One region of the Faecalibacterium sp. AF28-13AC genome, then DNA from elsewhere that is predicted to be linked to it. Evidence: predicted binding sites of a transcription regulator. Region 1 holds the regulator's gene; each other region holds the start of a gene.

What was found. Region 1 encodes Rex, which represses fermentation and respiration genes when NADH is low (regulators of the CRP and FNR family bind a similar motif). Its sites were predicted from a motif close to ATTGTTAANNNNTTAACAAT; they were not measured.
Region 2: gap (type I glyceraldehyde-3-phosphate dehydrogenase) is a predicted target of Rex. The motif match lies at 1,299-1,318, and genes of this name have one in related genera.
Region 3: DWY95_RS01420 (phosphoglycerate kinase) is a predicted target of Rex. The motif match lies at 1,346-1,365, and genes of this name have one in related genera.

What each region holds. Positions count from the first base shown of each region.
Region 1 is NZ_QUFG01000006.1:32,744-35,008, forward strand. It holds gene DWY95_RS09715 (thymidine kinase) at 31-636, opposite strand; gene DWY95_RS09720 (redox-sensing transcriptional repressor Rex) at 837-1,478, opposite strand; gene DWY95_RS09725 (ATP-dependent Clp protease proteolytic subunit) at 1,725-2,265, shown strand, end outside.
Region 2 is NZ_QUFG01000003.1:282,905-285,169, reverse strand. It holds gene DWY95_RS05815 (citrate synthase) at 1-427, shown strand, start outside; gene DWY95_RS05810 (hypothetical protein) at 427-1,212, shown strand; gene gap (type I glyceraldehyde-3-phosphate dehydrogenase) at 1,410-2,265, shown strand, end outside.
Region 3 is NZ_QUFG01000001.1:289,643-291,907, reverse strand. It holds gene DWY95_RS01420 (phosphoglycerate kinase) at 20-1,228, opposite strand; gene DWY95_RS01415 (PTS ascorbate transporter subunit IIC) at 1,480-1,683, opposite strand; gene DWY95_RS01410 (SPFH domain-containing protein) at 1,683-2,265, opposite strand, start outside.

The sequences.
Region 1 (2,265 bases):
AATGCTTCTTCCGGGAAACGCTCCGCTTTTTTATTTCGCGGCCCGGCGGGCGTAGAAGGCGCGGCGCTCGCGGAAGTAGCATTGGGGGCACATGCTGACGTACTGCACGTCGTTTTCCAGGTCGATGGCGACCTGTTCGCCCTCAAAGACGAACACACCGTTGACTTTGCGGCAGTTGCAGGTGGCCTTGCGGCCGCAGGTGCAGATGGTCTTCATCTCCTCGATGGTGTGAGCCAGCTCCAGCAGGCGGGTGGAGCCGGGGAACCCCTTGAGCGAAAAGTCCGACCGCAGACCGTAGCAGATGACCGGGATATTCAGGTCTACCGTGACCATGAACAGCTGCTCGGCCTGTGCCGGGGTGAAGAACTGGCTCTCGTCGCAGAGGACGCAGGCCAGCTTCTGGGTCTGGCTGGCGGCGCGGACGGCCTCAAAGACGTCCGCCTCCGGCGGGATGAGCAGGTCGGCCTTGCGCCGCACCCCCAGGCGGCTGACCAGTTCGCCGCCGCCCTTGGTGTCCACCTGCGGCTTCAGGATGAGCACCTGCATCCCCTGCTCCTCGTAGTTGTGCGCCACCTGCATCAGGGCCGTGCTCTTGCCGCTGTTCATTGCGCCGTAACGGAAATATAGCTTTGCCATGAAGGTCACCTCATAAAAAGCAACCCTCTCAGCCATCGCTGCGCGATGCCAGCTCTCCCAAAGGGAGAGCCATTGGCAAGCCGGTCAACTTTCTACGGAATGAGCAAAGCCCAAACGATGGGAAGCGAGCGGGCTTCGCTGTGATGGGAGGGTTGCTTTATCATATTATACTATATAGTAACAACGATGAAACCGGAACATCAGTCCTGATTGCGCAGGCGGTAGCCCAGGCTCATCAGGCTGTCGCCCAGGTGGACGTTCTCGACCACGACTTCCGGATACGGGACGGACAGGTCGTAGTGGGAGAAGTTCCAGAAGCCTTTGATGCCCAGGCTGACCAGACGGCCGCTCAGCTCTTCGGCACCGCTGCGGGGCACACAGAGAACCGCCACTTCGGGCTTGTGCTCGGCGCAGAAGCTCTCCAGCTGGTCGATGTGGAGGATCTGGATGCCGTTGATCTCCCTGCCCACTTCGTCCGGCGAGTTGTCGAAGGCGGCAATGAGCTTATAGCCGTTGGTATCGGTGGTGATGAACCGGCTGACGGCCTTGCCCAGACGGCCGCAGCCGATGAGGATGGTGGGCAGGCGGTCGCCGTTGCCGAACAGCAGATTCTCCAGGATGGAGAGCAGGTTTTCGACCGAGTAGCCGATGCCCTGACGGCCGTTCACATCGCCGATGCAGTTGAAGTCCTGCCGGACCTGAGAGGCCGTGGTGCCCATCTGGGCGGCCAGTTCGCGGGAAGAGATGCTGGTGATGCCGTCGTTCTTCAAGGTCCGCAGAAAGCGGTAGTACTTGGGCAGGCGTTTGATCACCGGCAGAGATGCTTTACCAGGGGTGTTCATAGGTGGTTCTCCTTTCATCCATTCGATGCCGGTCCTCTGCGCCCACCGTGGCGCTCCGGCAGATTCAAAGAGTTTTGCACAATAATGATACATCTTTGTCAATCTTATTCATTATCTAAAGTATACAGCGGATGTGGAGAATGTCAAATAAAATGGAGCAATTTTTTCAAAAGTTAAGAAATCTTAGCCGCCGCATAATCATTTGACCCGCTGGGAACCCTGAAAAAAACAGAGCAGGAGGGGCTTATGGCAGAGCAGAACGAAAAAAACACCCCGGTGGAAGAGCAGCGGCTGGAAAAAGAACAGATCGAGGATCTGGGCAGCGTCTACCGCACCAAAGGCCCCCACGCCATCCACTGCCTGACCGTGGTGGGGCAGATCGAGGGCCATGTGGAAGCGCCCCAGGGGCAGAAGACCACCAAGTACGAGCATGTCATCCCGCAGCTAGTGGCCGTGCAGGAGGACCCGGCGGTGGAGGGCCTGCTGGTCATCCTGAACACCGTGGGCGGCGATGTAGAGGCCGGGCTGGCGCTGGCGGAGCTGATCGCCAGCATCTCCAAGCCCAGCGCCGCCGTGGTGCTGGGCGGCGGACACTCCATCGGCATCCCGCTGGCCGTCAGCGCCCGGCGGAGCTTCATCGTGCCCACAGCCACCATGACCGTCCACCCGGTGCGGCACTCCGGGATGATCCTGGGTGTGCCCCAGACGATGCGGTGGTTCGAACAGATGCAGGAGCGGATCACCGGCTTCGTGGCGGCGCACAGCGGCATCTCGGAAAAGCGCTACA
Region 2 (2,265 bases), on a different contig from region 1:
CCGCATCCTCCGTAAGCAGGCGGGCGACGGCTCCGGCCTCATCTACGGCATGGGCCACGCGGTCTATACCATGAGCGACCCCCGCGAGGTCATCCTGAAGAACCGCGCCAGACACCTGGCCTACGAGAAAGGCTTTGAGGAAGAGTACAACATGCTGTGCAGCATCGAGCGGCTGGCCCCCGGCATCTTCGCCGAGGAAAAGGGCAGCACGAAGCCCGTCTGCGCCAACGTGGACCTGTTCAGCGGGCTGATCTACAACATGCTGGGCATCTCCGAGGACATCTACACCCCGCTGTTCGCCATTGCCCGTGTGCCGGGCTGGTGCGCCCACCGCGTGGAGGAGGTCATCTTCGCCAACCGTATCATCCGGCCCGCCTACAAGTATCTGGGCGTGCGCCAGAAATATAAACCGATCGAGGAACGCTGATGAATCCATTACTCACACTTGTTTTTGTTGTAGGAACGGCACTGGCCCTTGGCCGGGGCCTGGATCTGGGCTTCTGGACCGACCTGGAAAGCGGCCTGTGCATCGCCGGTTCGGTCTGGCTGCGGTATGCTGCGCTGGGCATCGCGGTGCTGGTGAGCCTGTTTGCGGGCCGGAAGCTGGCCCGTGAGCCGAAAAACTTGCAAAACCATTGCAAACCGTCTGGCATCGTCACGGCGATGGCAGGGGCATTCTTTACTGCCGCAGGATTTTTGCGCTTCGCCGTTGGAATGACTGGCGCAGGCTCGTTTGTTCGCGCGATACTGGAAATTCTGTGTGGCCAGTGGCTGGCCCGGCTGGCGAAGAGCTGGCTGCGGAAGGACTGGCAGCCGCCCACAAAGAGCATGGCCTCCGGCATCTGGGGCACACTGGTGTTCTACGGGTGCGTTCTGAGCCGCTTTATGGAGAACAGCTCCAGCTGGCACCGCGTTTCACCCACGGCGCAGGTCTGGGTGCTGCTGGGGATGCTCGTCTTTCTGTCCAGTCTGGTGCGGGCGCTCTGGCTGCCCGAAACGTCGGATGGAAAAGCCCTGTGCGCCTCCGGTCTGGCAGCCTTTGTCCTCGGCTTCTGCTGGGAGCTGCCCCAGACCCTGACGCTGGCGATGCCCTCACAGTTCGTCCTCACGGCGCTGCCCTCCATCCTTTTTGGTCTGGGCATGGCCTGCCTTGGGACGCTGGGCGTGTTCTGCACCGTGCGCACCGCAGGGCCTGCGGCCAGAAAGAAGTAAAGGCCAGCACTCTGTTGGCTGAATTGCTGAAAACCGGCCCAGATAAGGGACAAAAATCATACAAAAGCCAAAAAGTGAACAAACGAGTTGTTAATTTTTTAGCAGACACTTGAAACTTTTCGCGTTTTGGACTACAATAAAGATACCGTGAGATTATCCGATGAAAAGGGTAAGAACATTTAGGAGGTATTATTAACATGGCTGTTAGAGTTGCTATCAATGGTTTTGGTCGTATTGGCCGTCTGGCTTTCCGTCAGATGTTTGATGCTGAGGGTTACGAGGTCGTCGCAATCAACGACCTGACCAGCCCCAAGATGCTGGCTCACCTGCTGAAGTACGACACTGCTCAGGGTTCCTTCTGCGGCAAGATCGGCGAAGGCAAGCACACTGTCGAGGCTACCGAGGATTCCATCATCGTCGACGGCAAGGAGATCAAGATCTATGCCGTTAAGGACGCAAAGGATGCTCCCTGGGGCGAGCTGAACGTTGATGTCGTTCTGGAGTGCACCGGCTTCTACACCAGCAAGGAGAAGAGCATGGCTCACATCCAGGCTGGCGCAAAGAAGGTCGTCATCTCTGCTCCCGCAGGCAACGACCTGAAGACCATCGTCTTCTCCGTCAACGAGAAGACCCTGTCCGCTGAGGATCAGGTCATCTCCGCTGCTTCCTGCACCACCAACTGCCTGGCTCCCATGGCCGACACCCTGAACAAGACCTATCCCATCGTTTCCGGCATCATGACCACTGTTCATGCTTACACCGGCGACCAGATGATCCTGGATGGTCCTCAGCGCAAGGGCGACCTGCGCCGTGCACGTGCTGGCGCACAGAACATCGTCCCCAACAGCACCGGTGCTGCCAAGGCCATCGGCCTGGTCATCCCTGAGCTGAACGGCAAGCTGATCGGCTCTGCTCAGCGTGTGCCTGTTCCCACCGGCTCTACCACCATCCTGGTTGCTGTCGTCAAGGGCAAGGACGTCACCAAGGAGTCCATCAACGCTGCAATGAAGGCTGCTTCTTCTGAGTCCTTCGGCTACAACGAGGATCAGATCG
Region 3 (2,265 bases), on a different contig from region 1:
CTGCTGTTGCGAGCGCGAATTATGCGTTCTGGATGACAGCGATACCGGGCAGCTCCTTGCCCTCCAGATACTCCAGAGAAGCGCCGCCGCCGGTGGAGATGTGGGTCATCTTATCGCCCAGACCCATCTGCTGGACTGCTGCTGCGCTGTCGCCGCCGCCGATGACGGTGGTAGCGCCGCTCTCAGCCATCGCCTGTGCCACAGCCAGGGTGCCTGCTGCCAGAGTCGGGTTCTCGAAGACGCCCATGGGGCCGTTCCAGACAACGGTCTTGGAAGCCTTGACGGCCTCAGCAAACAGCTTGGTGCTCTCCGGGCCGATGTCGCAGCCTTCCATATCGGCAGGCATTGCGGTCACGGGCACAACGGTGGTCTCGACGGGTGCGTCGATGGGATCGGGGAAGTCCTTGATGCAGACGGCATCGACGGGCAGGAGCAGCTTGACGCCCTTCTCCTGAGCCTTTGCCATCATCTCCTTGCAGTAGTCCAGCTTGGAGTCATCGCACAGGCTCTTGCCGACTTCGTAGCCCTGTGCCTTGATGAAGGTGTAAGCCATGCCGCCGCCGATGATCAGGGTATCGACCTTCTCCAGCAGGTTGGAGATGACGTTCAGCTTATCGGCGACCTTTGCGCCGCCCAGGATGGCGGTGAAGGGACGCTCCGGGTCGTTGACAGCATTGCCCAGGTACTTGATCTCCTTCTCCATCAGGTAACCGACAGCGGTATCCTTGACGTAGTCGGTGACACCGGCGGTGGAGCAGTGTGCACGATGGCAGCTGCCGAAAGCGTCGTCCACATATGCGTCCGCCAGAGAAGCCAGCTCCTCGGAGAACTCCGGCATATTCTTGGTCTCTTCCTTGCGGAAACGGGTGTTCTGGAGCAGGACAACGTCGCTGTTGTTCATGGCAGCCACAGCAGCCTTTGCGTTCTCGCCCACGACGTTGTCGTCATCTGCGAACACAACGGTCTTGCCCAGCTTTGCGCTCAGGGCAGCTGCAACGGGAGCCAGGCTGAATTTTGCCTCAGGGCCGTTCTTGGGCTTGCCCAGGTGGCTGCACAGGATGACCTTTGCGCCATCATTGAGCAGCTTCTGGATGGTGGGCAGAGCTGCGTTGATGCGGTTCTCGTTGGTGATGACGCCGTCCTTCATCGGGACGTTGAAGTCGCAGCGGACCAGAACCTTCTTGCCGCAGTAATTCTCGTCGTCGATCGTCTTCTTACCTAAACCCATGGTAATAAACTCCTCTCAAATTCTTTTCATCGGAATCGAATTTCACTCGTTATCGGGGCTTGCCTCCCCGTACACTTCTATTATAAACAAAAACTGTGTGGTTTGCAAGGACAGAAGATAGATAATTTATTAACAAACTTTCCCCGTATCCCGGTGGAAATGTGTCTATTTTGACTGAAAGGTGAAGCAACTCCCCTTTTTCATGAAAAAAGGAACCTCTGAAAAGCATTTTTTCCAAAGGTTCCCTTCTCTTATTTGAGATCCAGTTCCGGCGGCAGGTCGATCTCATCTGAGACATACTTGCCATTCTTCTTCCGTTGACGCACACACTCGGTGAGCAGATACTCGATCTGCCCGTTCACCGAGCGGAAATCATCTTCAGCCCACGCGGCAAGGGCTTCGTAGAGCTTTGCGTTCAGGCGGAGCGGGATCTGTTTTTTGGGTTCTGCTGCCATCAGTAGAGGCTGCCGCTGTTCACAATGGGCTGAGCGTCACGGTTGCCGCAGAGCACGACCAGCAGGTTGGAGACCATTGCTGCCTTGCGCTCATCGTCGAGCTCTACCACCTTGTTTTCATTCAGGCGTTCCAGTGCCATTTCCACCATGCCGACGGCACCGTCCACGATCATCTTACGGGCGTCGATGATGGCGCTGGCCTGCTGGCGCTGCAGCATGACGGCTGCGATCTCCGGCGCATAGGCCAGATAGGTGATGCGAGCTTCGATGATCTCGATGCCGGCCTCGGTCACATTTTTCTGGATCTCGTCCTGGATGCGCTTGGCCACGACCTCGGACGAACCGCGCAGGCTGCCTTCGTCGGCGATGCCGTCACCGGTGGTGTCCACATTGGGGGCCACATCGTAGGGGTAGACCCGCACGACGTTGCGCAGGGCGCTGTCGCACTGAAGGGACAGGTACTCTTTGTAGTTGTCCACATTGAAGACGGCTTTCGCGGTATCGGTCACGCGCCAGATGACGGCAATGCCGATCTCGACCGGGTTGCCCAGGCAGTCGTTGATCTTCTGGCGGGAGTTGTTC